Regions from separate parts of the Exiguobacterium sp. s5 genome, predicted to be linked through region 1. Evidence: riboswitches for the same ligand, from Rfam matches in the RefSeq annotation. Region 1 holds a riboswitch; each other region holds the start of a gene.
The links. Region 1 has a riboswitch for S-adenosylmethionine ahead of KNP60_RS10595 (Na+/H+ antiporter NhaC family protein). Riboswitches for the same ligand answer to the same signal wherever they lie in the genome.
Positions count from the first base shown of each region.

Region 2: it holds a riboswitch for S-adenosylmethionine, as region 1 does, so the genes downstream of both, KNP60_RS00910 (2,3-diketo-5-methylthiopentyl-1-phosphate enolase) here and KNP60_RS10595 (Na+/H+ antiporter NhaC family protein) in region 1, are expected to answer to the same signal.
Region 3: it holds a riboswitch for S-adenosylmethionine, as region 1 does, so the genes downstream of both, msrA (peptide-methionine (S)-S-oxide reductase MsrA) here and KNP60_RS10595 (Na+/H+ antiporter NhaC family protein) in region 1, are expected to answer to the same signal.
Region 4: it holds a riboswitch for S-adenosylmethionine, as region 1 does, so the genes downstream of both, KNP60_RS03940 (methionine ABC transporter ATP-binding protein) here and KNP60_RS10595 (Na+/H+ antiporter NhaC family protein) in region 1, are expected to answer to the same signal.

Region 1 is NZ_JACSLK010000004.1:296,398-300,607, forward strand. It holds gene trhO (oxygen-dependent tRNA uridine(34) hydroxylase TrhO) at 1-316, opposite strand, end outside; gene KNP60_RS10590 (TVP38/TMEM64 family protein) at 539-1,189, shown strand; gene KNP60_RS10595 (Na+/H+ antiporter NhaC family protein) at 1,211-2,512, opposite strand; SAM riboswitch class I at 2,565-2,660, opposite strand; gene KNP60_RS10600 (GGDEF domain-containing protein) at 2,757-4,210, opposite strand, start outside.
Region 2 is NZ_JACSLK010000001.1:152,498-156,707, reverse strand. It holds gene mtnK (S-methyl-5-thioribose kinase) at 1-1,119, opposite strand, end outside; SAM riboswitch class I at 1,201-1,303, opposite strand; SAM riboswitch class I at 1,509-1,610, shown strand; gene KNP60_RS00910 (2,3-diketo-5-methylthiopentyl-1-phosphate enolase) at 1,680-2,837, shown strand; gene KNP60_RS00905 (2-hydroxy-3-keto-5-methylthiopentenyl-1-phosphate phosphatase) at 2,834-3,484, shown strand; gene KNP60_RS00900 (methylthioribulose 1-phosphate dehydratase) at 3,481-4,098, shown strand; gene KNP60_RS00895 (1,2-dihydroxy-3-keto-5-methylthiopentene dioxygenase) at 4,112-4,210, shown strand, end outside.
Region 3 is NZ_JACSLK010000005.1:160,727-164,936, reverse strand. It holds gene KNP60_RS11735 (3'-5' exonuclease) at 1-464, opposite strand, end outside; gene KNP60_RS11730 (four-helix bundle copper-binding protein) at 531-863, opposite strand; tRNA gene KNP60_RS11725 (tRNA-Ala) at 978-1,050, opposite strand; gene KNP60_RS11720 (GRP family sugar transporter) at 1,184-2,047, shown strand; gene msrA (peptide-methionine (S)-S-oxide reductase MsrA) at 2,076-2,588, opposite strand; SAM riboswitch class I at 2,652-2,752, opposite strand; gene KNP60_RS11710 (hypothetical protein) at 2,797-2,958, opposite strand; gene KNP60_RS11705 (amidase family protein) at 3,070-4,210, shown strand, end outside.
Region 4 is NZ_JACSLK010000001.1:752,251-756,460, reverse strand. It holds gene KNP60_RS03950 (MetQ/NlpA family ABC transporter substrate-binding protein) at 1-202, opposite strand, end outside; gene KNP60_RS03945 (methionine ABC transporter permease) at 233-895, opposite strand; gene KNP60_RS03940 (methionine ABC transporter ATP-binding protein) at 885-1,913, opposite strand; SAM riboswitch class I at 1,992-2,097, opposite strand; gene KNP60_RS03935 (thioredoxin family protein) at 2,551-2,808, opposite strand; gene KNP60_RS03930 (PTS sugar transporter subunit IIC) at 2,996-4,048, shown strand; gene gcvH (glycine cleavage system protein GcvH) at 4,092-4,210, opposite strand, start outside.

The sequences.
Region 1 (4,210 bases):
ACTCACCATCAAAGCGCCACGTCACAAGCTCTTTCTTATGACGGACAAAGATTTTTTTGAACGCATGCTCTTCGACTTCATCGATTTTGAACTCGATATCGCTGAAAAGCGGGTTCGCTTTCAAGTCGTTCATGTATTGCTCGGTCTGTTCCCAAGTCCCAGAGCACGTTCCGTTGATTCCTTCGGAAGAAATCAAGATCCGTCCTTTGATGCCAAGGTCCTTACAATACTTGAGGTGCTCTTGTGTGAGCGTTTCTGGGTCTTCGATGTTGACGTACTTATAGTACAGCAAGACCCGCATTGGTTTTGTTTCCATGTTATTACTCCCCTGTGTTCAGTTTTTTGCAGGAAAACGAACGTTGGGTTGTGTCGTTCGACGAGCGGACTTGCCTGCAACCACAAGTCCATATTATATGATAGATATCACAGCGAAATTTCGCAAATACTTTTTATTTTTTTTACTGGCGTGCAGGGGGATGCGTCTTCCTGAGCGAAATCGGGTAAAAGGTATTAATGAAAGTCGAAGGTGGAAACTGATATGCTCACATCACTCCAACAATGGATTATCCAACTGATTGAATGGCTGCAAGAGCTTCCGGGAGGCCCATGGGCAGGACTAGGGGCGCCGTTCCTTGAGGCGATCTTTCCATTTCTTCCGCTCGTCCTCATCATTTCGGCGAACGCGGCCACGTATGGGTTCTTGCTCGGGACGTTATTGTCTTGGGTCGGTAGTTTACTAGGGACGATTCTTGTCTTTACAGCCGTCCGTTACGTATTCCGTAAACCGATGACACGGTGGCTCGAAAAACATAAACAAGGGGTATATTGGCTGGAACGCATCAACCATATGAGCCCGATCTCGCTTGGGTTTTTATATTCGCTCCCGTTCATCCCGGTCAGTTTGATCACATACTTACTTGCCCTCATTCAAATGCCGCTTCGGACATTCATCATGGCGGCGGGGTTCGGGAAACTGCTTGTCGTCTTGATTTTTTCGGTCATTGGTGACCAGTGGGAAGAGTTTATTCAAAGTCCGTTCCGCTTATCGATGCTTGGACTGTTACTGTTTGTTCTTTGGGCGATCAGCCGTGGCCTCGAGGAATTGCTCAAGCGGCGCGCCTTCAAAAAACGCAACGAACAACTTCAACGTGAACGTGAAACGAAACGTCAAACGACCCTTCGAAGCTAGTGCTTCAAAGGGTCGTTTTGGTCAGGCGCGCTTTTTGAAACGCGGGAAGTTAAAGACGATGGCCAGCCCTCCGCAAATGAAGAGCAGGAATGGATAGAACATATACGGGACGAGCGCTGGTGACGCCGTATTCGTCAATTCGGCGGCGATGAGCAGCTGTGCCCCATAAGGCAACAGGCCTTGGACGCCACACGAGAAGATGTCGAGCACACTCGCTGATTTCTTTCGCTCGATGTCATACGTGTCGGCGATATTGGCGGCGAGCGGACCGGCCACGAGAATCGAGATCGTGTTGTTCGCCGTCGCAACGTTCGTCGCGCTGACGAGCCCGGCGATGCTCCATTCGGCACCGGCACGTTTTTGAATCCGCGACGTGAGCGCGTCACGCAAGTAAGTGAGCCCGCCGTTATGCGAGATGAGTCCGACGAGTCCGCCCATGAGGAGCGTCAAGAGCGAAATCTCGGCCATACCCATCATCCCGTCTGCCATAGCCGTGACGTATGAAGTGACAGCCAAACTCCCATCGATCAAACCGATGATGCCGGTCAAGGCAATCCCGCCAAGCAAAACGAGAATGACGTTCAACCCGGTCAAGGCGAGAGCGATGACGGCGAGGTATGGAATGAGTTTATACCATTCGAACGCGGCTGCATCGACAGTCGATTCTCCACTCGATAACACCGATAAGAGGACGATTGTGATAAGGGCGGCCGGGAGGACAATCCAAAAGTTGGTTCGGAATTTGTCACGCATATTGGTACGCTGGGTCCGGACGGCAGCGATTGTCGTGTCCGAGATGAACGACAAGTTGTCCCCGAACATGGCACCACCGACGACGGCAGCCGCCGCGATGGCGATATTGACGCCACTTTCTTCGTGGATACCGAGCGCGATCGGGGCGAGGGCGGCAATCGTGCCCGTCGACGTTCCCATCGCCATCGAGATGAAAGCCGCGATGACGAATAAACCGCTCAGTAGAAGCGAGGACGGTAAAAATGTCAGCGCCGCATTGACGGTCGCGTCGATTGCGCCGATTGCTTCGGCGACACTCGAGAACGCTCCGGCGAGCAAGAAGATGAAGACCATGATCAAAATGCCGGGGTTCCCCGCACCTTGGGCGACACGCTCGACCGTCTGAGTGACGCTGCCTTTCGTCATCATCGCCGCGACGATGACCGCGATCAACGCCGCGATCAGGACCGGGAATTTATAAAAGTCGTTATAGTAGATGCCTGCCCCGATAAAGAAGACGAGGAAGACGAGCAAAGGCAATAGTGCCCATTTGTTAGCTGTCGGTTGTTCCAATCGATTCACCTCATTCATAAAATAAAAAGAGAGCCTTCTGAAAAAAGGCTCTCTCTACAAGAAAACACTTTTTTCATCTTTCGAGCAGACTGCTCGCTGGATTTGGCACAGGTTACCCGCTGCCGAGACGTCACTGGGCCAGTCCCTCAGTCTCTCTTGATAAAAAAGTTGTGATATTTAATTATAAGACACGTTCCCTAACGTACCTGTTTCAAATCCGCTTGTCAATAGCAAACCCCCACGCGGTGAACGTGGGGGTGAGTCAGGTCGTTAAGAAATTGTAATGGGCGACGCGGTTGCGTCCGGCGTACTTCCCGCCGACGTAGAGGGCCCGGTCAGCGTTACGGATCGTATCGTCGAGGCGTTTGTCACCGAACGCCTGAATCGTGTCGACACCGATCGAAGCGGTGACGGGGATATCGATTCCGTCGACGTGGAACGGTTTGTTCTCGATTTGTTGCCGGATCCGTTCGGCGATCTCGATTGCCTGTTCGACATCGCAACGATTCAATAGCAAGATGAACTCTTCACCGCCGTAACGGGCGGCAAAATCTTCGGTGCGGAGTGCCTGGCGAATCCGCCGTCCAAACTCTTGGAGCACACTGTCCCCGACTTGATGTCCGTGCAAATCGTTGATTTTTTTGAAAAAGTCGATGTCGAGCATCGCGACCGAAATCGGATACATCGAACCGTCCGAGATTTGTTGAATCCCGTATTCGTAAAACGCGCGTGCATTCGCGAGCAGCGTCAAGCTGTCGGTCCGACTTTCCGTGTAAAGACGGTCGCGCTCATGGCAACGGCTGATCGTCCGGTTGAACGACTTGAGAAGTTTGACGATTTCACGTTGGATGGTCGAGGGATACCCATAGACGTGTTCACCCGTCATGACGAGCCACGTGCGAATCCCTTCGATCTCCTCGGACCGAACCGAGATGAAACTATGATAGTCGTCGTCAAATTCGTTCGACAGTGGTGCGTCCCATTCGAAGCGCATCTCATATTCGACCGAGGCTTCGTTCGGATAAGCGTGATCGAGCAAATCGAACACGATGTGACGGTCAATCGGCTGACGCGTCTTCAAATCAAAGTACAGGGTACGGTCGAACAGTTTAAACTCGACGAACCCTTCGTCATAGTGATTGAGCCGCTCACATTGACTGAGAAACACTTCGATGGCTTGCGCCTCGCTCTGCGATAACGACACGGCTTCTTTTGCCTCATCATACTGTTCAATCAACGATTTAAAGGCGTCTTGCCGGCCTTTTTGGATGATGAGCCGCTTGATGAAGAACGTCAACGCGGCAGCGATGCTGCTGACGACGAGTAAATTCGTCTCCCGGAACAACGAGGCCGCCAAAATGAAGACGAGACTGACGATATACGTATAAAACGCGATGCTCAGAAAATCGCGGACCGGGATGTCGACGCGGAACCACCAACCGACTTGATACTTTTGCACGACCGTGTTCAAGATGATGGCCAGAATCAAACCGGCGAGCGGCAGGAACGAGTCTTGAGAATAGAAGCCGAGACCGGTCACACCACCAAGTGCCAAGTAAACACCGGCTGGGATGGCAATCTCCAAGAAAGACGTGATGGCGTTCCAAGGATACGTGAAGCGGAAGCGTCGAAGCGCGACGCGCGGTTTCAAGTTGACGAACTGGAAGACGAGGAGACCAATCTGATTGACGAAAAGCGCCGTCTCGAAATCAAAAA
Region 2 (4,210 bases), on a different contig from region 1:
GTCAATCGATTCGACGCTGTGGCGTTCTTTAATGAGCGCCGTCCCGAGAGCGAGCGCGTCACGTTTTCGTTCGAGCCGCGTCGCTTCCGGCAACGTCTCGAGATCGGCGACACCGGCCAGTCCGACGGCACGGCGAATGAGCTCGCAACCGGCGTAGCCGATCGTGTCGCTGAAAATCGTCCGCAACAACTCGTCGACAAAACCAATCGTGTTGAACGGCTCGACGGCGCGCTCAAAGTTGGCCCGAAACGTCTTCTCAAACGTCTCCCACACCGTCAAGACGTCCGTGAAACGCTCGAAGCGCTTGAGTGGGTCATGGAACGTCGACAGCGTCAAATGGGCGATGATTTGGCCGAGGTCGAAACCGAACGGTCCGTAAAACGCGAACTCTGGATCGATGATTTTCGTCTCTTGTTGAGTCGCGAAGATGCTGCCCGTATGTAAGTCTCCATGCAGGAGTGCCTCATGTTTCGTGACAAAGCCGACTTTCAGTTTCGTCACCTCGACTTTGAGCGCTTGGTCTTGCCAAAGGCGTTCGACATCTTCTCGCAGCGCCGTCTCGATGTTGTTCGACTCCGCGTCTTTGAACGGGTCGGTGAAGATGAGTTTCTCGGTGATGTCACACAGTTCCGGGTTGTAATAGTCACGTTCAATCCGCTTCTTCGCGATCGGTCCGGCCGCATAATCCGACGTCGCGAACAGCGTCTCGCCTAAAAATTCCCCAACATGGCGGGCGAGTTCCGGATAGCTCTCCCCGTTCAAATAACCGGTGCGGACAATCTCATAATCAGACAGATCTTCTATAATCGTGTAGGCGAGTGTCCGATCGCTGCCGAGGACGGCCGGGACGAACCGCGGCGCGACCGTCGCAAACTCACGGAGTGCCAACTGTTCAATCCACGCCCGTTCGAGCGTGAGCGGCCAACTTTCGCCGACGACTTTCGCGTATGGGAGCGCCTGTTTGACGATGAGACTCGTTTCGCCTTGTCGGATGCGGAAAACGAGGTTCAAATTGCCGTCCCCGATCTCCTCGCAATGCGTGATGCCTCCGTCTTCGATTAACCCCAACGTTTTCACATGTTCGACGACGGTCTGTTCTGTAAATGGTTGATATGACATAATGTTTTCCCCTTCCTGTACGTTGCCCACAAAAAAAGCCCCTTTCTCCGCGAGAAAGAGGCACAGCCAAACTGGTTGTTCCTCTCATCTGTCAGACATTCGTCTGGTGGATGTAGCACCGTGCCTAGTGGTCGGTTGCTGCGGCGTCATCGGGCCAATTCCCTCTGCCAACTCGCGATAAGAGTGGTTTATTCGATTCGGTGAACTTATGTGCTGAATATTACGGACTCGACGTCACAATTGTCAACGTCATTTTCTCGGTGCACCTTCGTCTTTTTTTGTGCATATATGGAAACAACTTTCCAAAATATTTTTTTTGGAAAAAAAGGAATTGACGATGTGACGATTCTGTGCAAAAATTCAATTAAATTTCACAACTTCAAATCACATTCTTATCAAGAGCAGACGGAGGGACAAGCCCGATGATGTCGCAGCAACCGACCAGAAATGGCACGGTGCTAATTCTTGCAGCGTAAGCTGAGAGATAAGAGTTCATTTTTTTATGATGACCTCTTGCCTCGGCATGGGGTCATTTTTGTTTGCCTGGAAGGAGGAACCATATGAGTATCACTGCCACATATGAAATCAAACGGACGGACGCGGTCGCGACCGTCGCCAACAAGATCGCCCTCGAGCTGACCGTCGGCACATGGACGGACTTGCCTCACTTAGAGCAAGAGCAGTTACAGGCGTTCCGAGGTGAGGTCGTATCAACCACACATACGGACACGACGAGCCGCTTCACGATCCGCTATCCGTTACATAATGTCAGCCCTGACTTTTCATCCATCTTGACGACGACGTTCGGGAAACTGTCCCTCGATGATTCGGTCCGATTAATCGATTTGACGTTGCCGGAGACGCTCGCCTCTGATTTCAAAGGCGCCAAGTTCGGTGTCGACGGGATTCGTGAGTTGCTCGGCGTTCAGGATCGCCCGCTCGTCATGAGCATCTTCAAAGGCGTCATCGGCCGTGACCTCGCGTTTCTCGAGCAGCAACTCCGCGATCAGTTCGCCGGTGGCATCGATATCGTCAAAGACGACGAGATTTTATACGACAACCCGCTCACCCCGTCGCTCGAACGGGCCCGGATCGGAGCGGACGTCATTCAAGCCCACTTCGAGGCGACCGGGAAACGTGTCCTGTACGCCATCACGCTGAGCGGCCCCGTGTTCGGTCTGCGTGACCAGGCGCTCCGTCTCATCGAGGCCGGTGCGACGGCGCTCCTGTTCAACGTCTATACGTACGGGCTCGACGCACTGCGCGAACTCGCGAACGATCCGGATATCCACGTCCCGATCTTGGCACATCCGGCCTTTGCCGGCGCCTTGACCGGATCAATCAGTCATTCGCTTTTGCTCGGTAAACTCCCTCGCCTCGCCGGGGCCGATTTGACGCTCTTCCCGTCACCGTACGGCTCACTTGCGACACCGCGCGACGAGGCGTTCGTGATTCGTGACCAGAGTGCCGAACCACATTGGTCGAAGCCGATTTTGCCGGTCCCGTCCGCGGGGATTCATCCGGGACTCGTCGCCGATATCATTCGGGACTTCGGGACGGATGTCGTCATCAACGCCGGCGGTGGCATTCACGGTCATCCGGACGGTGCAGCCGCCGGGGCTCGTGCGTTCCGACAAGCCATCGCTCACGTACTCGGTCAAACCGAAGGGCAGACGGACGAGCTCGATACCGCGTTGAAGGCGTGGGCGTCACGATGACGGCCCATATCCTCTGCGACTTTGACGGGACGATTACGGCGGAAGACAATATCATCGCGTTGATGAAGGCGTTCGCCCCGCCGGCTTGGGTCGAGTTGAAAGACGCGGTCCTCGAGCAACGGATTTCCATCCGATCCGGGGTCGGTCAAATGTTTCGACTGTTGCCGAGCGAAGCCGCCCCGGCTTACCGTGATTATTTGTTGGAGCGCATCACGCTCCGCCAAGGGTTCCCGGCATTTTTAGAAGAAGTTCGGGTCCATGGCTGGAAGTTTGACGTCGTCAGCGGCGGGATGGACTTCTTCGTGCAACCGGTCTTGGACGGGCATGTCGCCCCCGAGCATATCTTCTGCAACGTCGCCGACTTCTCCGCTGAGACGGTCACCGTCGCTTGGCCGCACGCTTGCGATGAACAATGTACGAACGATTGCGGCTGTTGCAAGCCGACGCTCGCTCGCCGCCTTGTCAATCCCGCCGATCGCTTGATTGTCATCGGCGACTCGGTGACCGACTTCGAGGTCGCGAAGCGTGCCGACTTCGTCTACGCCCGAGGTCAACTCATCACGCTCTGCGAAGACGCAGGCATCCGTTACGCCCCGTTCGAGACGTTTGACGACATCACCCATCACTTGAAGGAGGTTGCCGTATGAGCCTTGCCGCACGTTGGCTCGAACTGGCCGACATTAAAGACGAACTCGCCGCCCGCGACTGGTTCCCCGGAACGAGTGGGAATTTGGCGATTCGCGTTTCCGATGACCCGCTCGAATTTCTCGTCACGGCGAGCGGACGCGATAAACGAAAACGAACACCGGACGACTTTGTTCACGTCGATGCGGCCGGACGCTTGATTGGCAAACAGAACGGTCGTCCATCCGCCGAGACGCTGCTTCACGTCGAAGTGTTCAATCGGACGGACGCGACGTGTTCGCTCCACGTCCATACGGTCGACAATAATGTCATCTCCGAGCTCCATGCCGCCACCGGCGAAGTCATCTTCACCGGCCAAGAAATCATCAAGGCGCTCGGCTTCTGGGACGAGGATGCGGTCGTCCGCGTACCGATTATCGAGAACCATGCGGACATCCCGACGCTCGCAGCCGCCTTCGCCTCTCATATCCGGGCAAACGCCGGCGCCGTCCTCATCCGCAATCACGGCATCACCGTCTGGGGCGAGACCCCGGCCGCGGCCAAACGTTATTTAGAGGCTTACGAGTTCTTGTTCAGCTATACGTTAAAACTACGCGCCCTAGGCGTCCATTCATAAGGAGGAACCAACCATGGCAACTGTCTATTTCCAACAAACCGAAGAACGTTACGTCGATCAAACTGAAGTGAGTGCCTTTTTAGAGTCACGCGGGATTTTATATGAGCAGTGG
Region 3 (4,210 bases), on a different contig from region 1:
ACGCGAGCATCTTCAGCCGCATCGTGGTGGATGAACGGGACGTTCAAATATTCCGCCATCGTGTTCAGCTTGTGATTCGGCAGACCTGGATACAGTTTTCTCGACAACTTGACGGTACAGCCGTACTCGATCGTCGGAAACGTATATAAATCGTATTTGGCGATCGCTTTCTTGAACGCGCCCATATCGAACGAAGCGTTGTGTGCCATGACGAGATCGACATCCCGCAGCGTCGGATAGAGCTGTTCGAGCACCTCGGGTAACGCTGGGGCGTCCCAGACATCGCTTGGCCGGATGCCGTGGACCCGGATATTGCCGGCATCGAAGTCTTCCTCCGGATTGACGAGCAGTTGGTTCGTTTCGATGATTTCACCGTCGACGAGCAGGCTCCAGCCGACAGAGCAGATGCTGCGACTATCGCGGTTCGCCGTCTCGACGTCGATGGCAAGAATTGAATGTGGCATAATTGATCCCTTTCTCGTAAAAACAAGTATAAAAAAAGTCTAACATATCGTTAGACTAAAAAGCGATTATGCGGCCACGAGGTTGCGGCATGCTTCGGCACAGCGGAGACATGCTTCGGCACAGCGTTGGCAATGGTCGTGCAAGTGGCGGCCACATTCGACGGCGCACGTGTCACACACCTGGGCGCAGAGTGCACCAATCGGTTTGGTGAAAGCCGAATCGGTCTCGAGCGCGTTCAAGGCGAGTGCACACACTTCCGAACATTCTTTCGTCAGCCGGATACACTCGGCGACCATCAACAAGTCTTCTTCTTGTAAGCATTTTGAGAAACAATGATTGCTTGCCCGCATACAGTCGATGACGGCTAAAATGGTCTCTTCGACAGAGGCTCGGTCCATGATAAGTCCCCCTTTAGAATAATGATGTCTTACAATCATTACCCGCTAGCGGATGAGTTAAACCGAGCGGCGACGCAAAAAAGTCACCCCTCGAATGAGTGGTGACTTCAATAATGGAGCATAGCGGGCTCGAACCGCTGACCTCCACGCTGCCAGCGTGGCGCTCTCCCAGCTGAGCTAATGCCCCGTTCGAAAATTATTATATCATCCTAGTAAAACATTTGGCAATGGCTATTTTTAATTTTTTTGAACAAAGTTTAATCAGCACTGAACGCGGGAAAATCACAAATGATGTTATATTACGAAAGCAGGTGTCATGTATGGAAATGATTTTACTCGCACTCTTACCTGCCTTGATGTGGGGGAGCATCCCGCTCATCGTCTCAAAGGTCGGCGGGAAGCCGATTCAACAGTTGATCGGGACGACAATCGGGGCGATGGTGATGGCAGTCATTATCGCACTCGTGTTCAATCCCGGGTTCACGACGCTCGCAATCGTGACCGGATTCATCTCCGGCGCGTTTTGGGCACTCGGACAATATTTACAGTTCCAATCGTTTCAAATTTTAAGTGTCTCGAAGGCGATGCCGATCAGCACCGGCATGCAGCTTCTCGGTACATCGTTGTTCGGTGTCATCGTCCTCGGAGACTGGAAAACGACGACCGAACTATGGCTCGGATTTTCGGCGCTCGTTCTCATCGTGATTGGGGCTGCGTTGACGTCGTATCAGCAGAACAAAGACGGCGACAGCAGCGGCGCCTTGAAGAAAGGCTTGCTCGTTCTGCTCGTGTCGAGTATCGGTTACGTGACGTACGCCGTCCTGACGAACTATTTCGAGGTCGACGGGATCACGGCGATCTTGCCACAGTCGGTCGGGATGTTCGTCGCGGCGCTGTTGTTCAGCCTGCGTGAGAAAGATGTGAAGAAGTTCGATCCGAAGACGTTCAAAAACATCTTGGCCGGGATCGCCTGGGGGATCGGGAACTTCGGGCTGTTCGTGTCGAGCGGTGAAGTCGGAATCGCGACGTCATTCGCCTTGTCGCAATTGAACGTCGTCGTGGCGACGCTCGGCGGGATCTATCTATTAAAAGAAGAGAAGACGACGAAAGAACGTGTCTTCGTCTTTATGGGTATCGGCCTCATCGTCGTGGCCGGATTCATGCTCGGAATCGCTAAAAGCTAAAAGACGGGTCAGACGACCCGTCTTTCGCTTACCAGGCTTGTTCGATGAATGCGTCACGCCCAGATTTTTTCCGGTCCTCTTTATAGTGGGCCGGATTTTTTTTATGGAAGTCTTGATGGTACTCCTCGGCCGGATAGAACGTGTCGGCCGGTAAAATCTTCGTGACGATCGGCTGTTGGAAACGTCCGCTCGCCGCGAGCGCGTCGCGACTCTGCTCTGCTTTCACACGTTGTTCTTCCGTATGATAGAAGATGGCCGGCGCATATTGACTGCCTCGGTCTTGGAATTGACCGCCGTCATCGGTCGGATCGGTCTGAATCCAATACAGTTCGAGCAGTCGCTCATAAGCGAACAGCGTCGGGTCGAACGTGATCTCGACGACCTCATAGTGTCCGGTCGTCCCTGTCTTCACTTGTTCATACGTCGGATCGTCGACGTGACCTCCCGTATAACCTGATACGATCGACTCGATGCCGGGTTGTTCCTCGAATGGCGTCACCATGCACCAAAAACAGCCGCCTGCGAATGTTGCTTTCTCCATTATCTTGTCCCCCTCATCTTCATTCCCAAAAAAAGCGCCCATGTCATCGACATGAGCGCTCTGTCATATCGGCCAAGGCAATCGCCTTGCTGGTAGTAGCACCTTGCCGTAGCAGGTTGCTGTGAAGTCATAGAGCCAGGTCTCTCGTTCACTCAAGATATCGATATGTAGTTGGTGACAGCATCATACCATCAGATTTGAAGCGGCGTCAACGGTTTGGCTTGCGCCGTAGTTGGAGCAAGGTGGCACCGAGGATCAGGATGACGAGCACGATGGAGAGCGGTAGCGTATACGGGGCGTCCCCGGCATATAACTGTAAGAAGAACAAGGCAAAGACGGACAATAAGACGAGTACGTACGAACGGTTCATAGTAACCTCCCTTTTCTTTCAGTGTACCAAGTTACACATTCGTTGGCGAACGAAAACAGGAAATCAAATGTCGATAGCGAATACCATCGAGTGACCAAAGGAGGAATCAATATGACTGACACATTTGATTTTATGGAACTCGATATCGAATCTGCCCATCGCGGATATAAAGAAGGAACGTTTACGGCACGTGACGTGACGGCCTACTATTTGACCCGGATCGCCCAGTTCAACGACAAACTGAAGGCGGTCATTCAAGTGAACCCGGACGCGTTGTTCGAGGCCGAGTCGGCTGACCGGGCGTTTCGTCGCGGGCTACGCTTGCCGCTACTCGGCATCCCGGTGCTGATCAAAGACAATGTCGAGACAGCCGGACTCATGAAGACGACGGCCGGGGCCGTCGCCCTCGAACATCACTTCGCAGGCCGGGACGCCCATCTCGTCCAAAACCTGCGAGCGAGCGGGGCCATCATCCTCGGGAAAGCGAACTTGTCCGAATGGGCCAACTTTTTGACCGAGGGCATGCCGAACGGCTGGAGCGGTGTCGGTGGGCAGACGCTCAATCCATATGGGGATAAGCTCGATGTCGGAGGTTCGAGCTCAGGTTCGGCCTCTGCGGTCGCAGCGAACCTGACACTGCTCGCTGTCGGTAGCGAGACGAGCGGCTCCATCATCCATCCGAGCGTGCACAATGGCATCGTCGGCATCAAACCGACCGTCGGCCTCATCAGTCGGAGTGGCATCATCCCGATTTCGCGGTCGCAAGACACGGCGGGACCGATGGCACGAACGCTCGAAGACGCGGTAAGGGCACTTGAGGCGATGGTAGGGGAAGACCCGGCGGACCCGGCGACACTCAACCTCCCGGCCGGCCCGCCGTATCGGACGTGCCTCGACGAGCGCCAAGCGGTCGGGATGCGTGTCGGGATCGTCAAAGCTGATTTATCAGCAGAAGAACAAGCATTATACGGTGAGACGACCGAGCTGTTGAAACAGAGCGGCATCGACCTTGTCGAAGTCGAACTGCCCGCCCATGATACGCTCGACCAAGGCGATATTTTGTACCACGAGTTCAAACTCGGGATCGAGGCGTACCTGGCCACGACGACGCTCCCGTACGAGACGTTGTCGGATTTGATGGACTGGAACAACAGACATCCTGAGACGATCCCGCACGGACAAAAGACGTTCGAGAAAGCGGAAAGATTGTCGGGACGTCTCATCGAGGCGGCCTATTTAACGCGCCGGCTCG
Region 4 (4,210 bases), on a different contig from region 1:
ACTTCTTGATTTCGAGCGTATAGCCCTTCTCTTCGTAGTCGTCTTGAATGTGCTCTAAAATCTCAGCGTGCGGGACGTTTGACGCACCGACGACGAGCGTCTTGTCATCGCCCGAACCTGATTCTGAATCTCCGCCGCAAGCTGCGAGAATCGTGAGTGCTGAAGCTGCTGTCAATCCGAGTACTGTTTTCCATGATTTCATTATAAAACCCCTCCAAATTTTCTATTTAGATCAAGCGGAACGCTTGTCAATTACTGATACGAGTCGATCGCCGATGAACTGGATGACGAAGACGATAACCAAGATTAAGACGGTCGCGACGAACGTGACGTCACTCTGTGAGCGCTGGAACCCTTCGAGGAACGCCAAGTTCCCGAGTCCCCCGCCCCCAACGACCCCTGCCATCGCCGTATAACCGACGATCGCGACGATCGTGACCGTGATGCCTGACACGATGGCCGGCAATGCTTCTGGGAACAACACTTTATAGACGATCTGCCATTTTGTCGCACCCATCGATTCAGCCGCCTCGATGACGCCGCGGTCGACTTCACGCAGGGCGAGCTCGACCATCCGCGCATAGAACGGAGCCGCACCGATGATGAGCGCCGGCAACGCTGCCGTCGATCCGAGCATCGTCCCAACGACGAGTAACGTGAACGGGATGAGCAAGATGATCAAAATGATGAACGGGATCGACCGGAACACGTTGACGATTGCGCTGATAACCGTGTAAATCGGACGGTTTTTCATCATGAGCGGTTCGTTCGTGACGTATAAGAGCATCCCGAGGGCGAGACCGATGACGAAAGTCGCGGCTCCGGCGACGAGCGTCATATAGAGCGTCTCCCACGTCTGCTCGAGCATGACTTGCCAATCTACATTAGGAAACATCGCTTTCTACCTCCACTTCCACTGCCTGCGACCGGATTGAGGCGATGGCCCGCTCGACTTCAGCCGGCTCTCCGATCAATTGGATGAATAATGTCCCGAGGGCACCGACTTGTGACTGCGTCACGTTTCCGCCGATGATGTTGAAGCCGATATCATGTTGCTTCAACACTTCTGACAGAATTGGTTGCTCGGCCGTCTCGTTCAAGAATTTGAGCTTGACGATTTGACCGCTCGGATAACGCGCTTTCAAGTGCTCGAACGTGAGCGACATGTCTTCGACCGCGCCGATCTGTTTGACGAACTCTTTCGTGATCGGCTGTTCCGGATGTTGGAACACCTCGGCGACTTGTCCGGTCTCGACGACCTTCCCGGCCTCCATGACGGCGACGCGGTGGCAAATCTTTTGGATGACGTGCATCTCATGGGTGATGAGGACGATCGTCAATCCGAGCTTTTTATTGATGCTGACGAGCAGTTCGAGAATCGAATCGGTCGTCTTCGGGTCGAGTGCGCTCGTCGCTTCATCGCAGAGGAGCACTTCTGGATTCGTAGCGAGCGCACGGGCTATCCCGACTCGCTGCTTTTGACCGCCCGATAGTTGCGACGGATAGCTGTCTTCCCGTCCGCCTAAGCCGACGAGTTCGACAAGTTCTTGGACGCGGCGTTTGCGTTCGCTGGCCGGTACCCCGATGAGCTCGAGCGGGAAGCTGATGTTCTCAGCGACCGTGCGTGACCATAATAGGTTGAAGTGTTGGAACACCATCGAGACGTTTTTACGTACCCCGCGTAGTTCCTTCGGCGTGAGCTTCGTCAGCTCGCTGCCGGCGACCACGATTTCACCGCTAGACGGTGCCTCGAGTCGGTTGAGCAAGCGGATGAGCGTCGACTTCCCCGCCCCTGAATATCCGATTATTCCAAAAATTTCGCCGCTTTCGATGGTAAGCGACACATCATCGACCGCCTGGACCCGACCGTTTTTCGTATCGAACCATTTGGCCACATTGCGTAGTTGAATCAATCCATTTCCCTCCTGACAACAAAAAAAGTACGCACGTTTGAGCAAACGTGCGTACTTTATCGGTACGGACAACGATTGCTCTCATCTTCCAAGGTTTACACCTTGCTGGAATTAGCACCATTTCGGATTGCTCCGCGGTTGCTGGGCGTCATAGGGCCAGTCCCTCAGCCTCTCTTGATAAGAGTGGTTGCGTATTTGATTAGCCTTATCATAGCGACATATTATTTTCATGTCAAACTATTTTATGCAAAAAAATAAAAAAAGGTGCCATCCGAGGATGACACAGAACGTAGCACCTTGAGTCACTGAAGGACAACCCATAGATGAACCTCTTTTGCCCGATCAGAGCATTCATCCTTATATGGGGGATTTTTACCCGACCATCACTCGATCTTCGAACGGACCATGCAATTACGCGACCGGTGCCCCGACGCTTGATTTTTTTGGGGGACAATCGAAGGGAAGGTCCACCTGAAATCGCGTAAGCTCATGCAACGGTTGTTCGAAAACGTCTTGCTGACGGGAAAATCTCGTCCTATGTTGTGTTCAAGTAAGATGTTGTAATGAATATATCATTCGTGAACTTTCTGTGTCAACTGATTATTTAAAATTTTCAGATTATTCTAATCATCCTATCTCATTTGACGAAAGATAGGACGTGCTGGACGTTTTGAAACGCGTACAAACGATCGCGAACTTGGCCATTCTCCAGCTTCAATAGCGCCGGGACGCTCATGACCTGATACGCCTCGAGCTCGTTCGGGATAAAGTTGGCATCACGCTTTTCAATCTGGAGTTCGGGGTCGACGGCCTCGACGACCGAGAGCATCCGCTCGGCCACGGCGCATGTACCGCACATCGGGGCGTATATATATAAGAATCCGTCTGTCATCATTGTTCTCACCTCTCCTCTAAGTATATGAATCCGGACCGGTCGGTTCAAAAGTTGTGCTCAAATGGAAAATTCTGAACATTTCAACATTTTGTATTGACGCTCGCTAGAAAGAGGCATAGTATGGTCATTAACTTTATTGCTTTTGTACATAACAGCATACCAGTAGAAAAGGACAGGTGAATCCCCAATGACGGAAGAGAAGCTTACCGGAAAACAGTTTTTGATGAACGTCTTGAACGGCCTCAGTCTTGCCATCCTCATCGCCCTCATCCCGAGCGCCTTGCTCGGTGAATTAACGAAAGCCATCTTACCTTATGTTCCGTCCTTGCAGTTCATCTTAGATGCGACGACAATCGCGATGCGTCTCTTACCGGTCATCATCGGTGTCGCTGTCGCCATGCAGTTCGGACGCTCGGCACTCGAGGCCGGCACAATCGGCATCGCGACCCAGGTCGGGAGCGGCGCCATCCGCATCGAGGAAGGCGCGTTCCTCATGGCCGGAATCGGTGACGTCATCACGGCCGGTGTGACGGCCGCTCTCGCGACGTTCCTCGTCATGCAGTTGTCGCCACGCTTGAAGACATACACGGTACTCGTCTTACCGATGACGGTCATCGTCGTCGCCGGAGGGATCGGGGCGTTCCTGCTCACTTACATCTCACAAATCACGACATACGTCGGGACGATCATTATGACGATGACGGAACTGCAGCCCATCGTGATGGGCATGTTGATCGCCATGGCGTTCTCGCTCATCATCGTCTCGCCGATTTCGACGGTCGGCATCGCCACAGCGATCAGTCTGTCTGGTGTCGCGGCCGGGGCCGCCAACTTAGGGGTCGTCGCCGCCGGTTTCGGTCTCGCCATCGCCGGCTGGCAGATGAACGCGACGGGAACGTCGATCGCCCACTTCCTCGGGTCACCGAAGATTCAAATGGCGAACTTCGTCCGTCGTCCGATCATGATGTTGCCGGTACTCGCCAATGCGGCCATCCTCGGAGCGCTCGCAGGCATCCTTCGGATCGAAGGTACACCAATCAGTGCCGGTTTCGGTGTGTCTGGTCTCATCGGACCGATCAACGCCTTGCACCTCATGCCCGGCGGTTTCGCGCTTTGGAACGTCATGCTCGTCATCGTCTTGTTCGGACTCATCCCGATAACGCTCGGAATTATCTTCTACCGCCTGTTCAACCGGACGTCGCTCATCCAGCCTGATCATTACCGCCTCGATTTCGAATGAACAAAAAAAGCCCGGCTTCTCGTGAAGAGAAACCGGGTTTTGTTTAGCCTTGAATCATCGCTTCGTATTCTTCGGCTGACATGAGTTTGTCGACGTCTGACGCGTCGTTCAACTCGACTTCGATCATCCAAGCGCCTTCGAACGGTGCCTCGTTGACGAGTT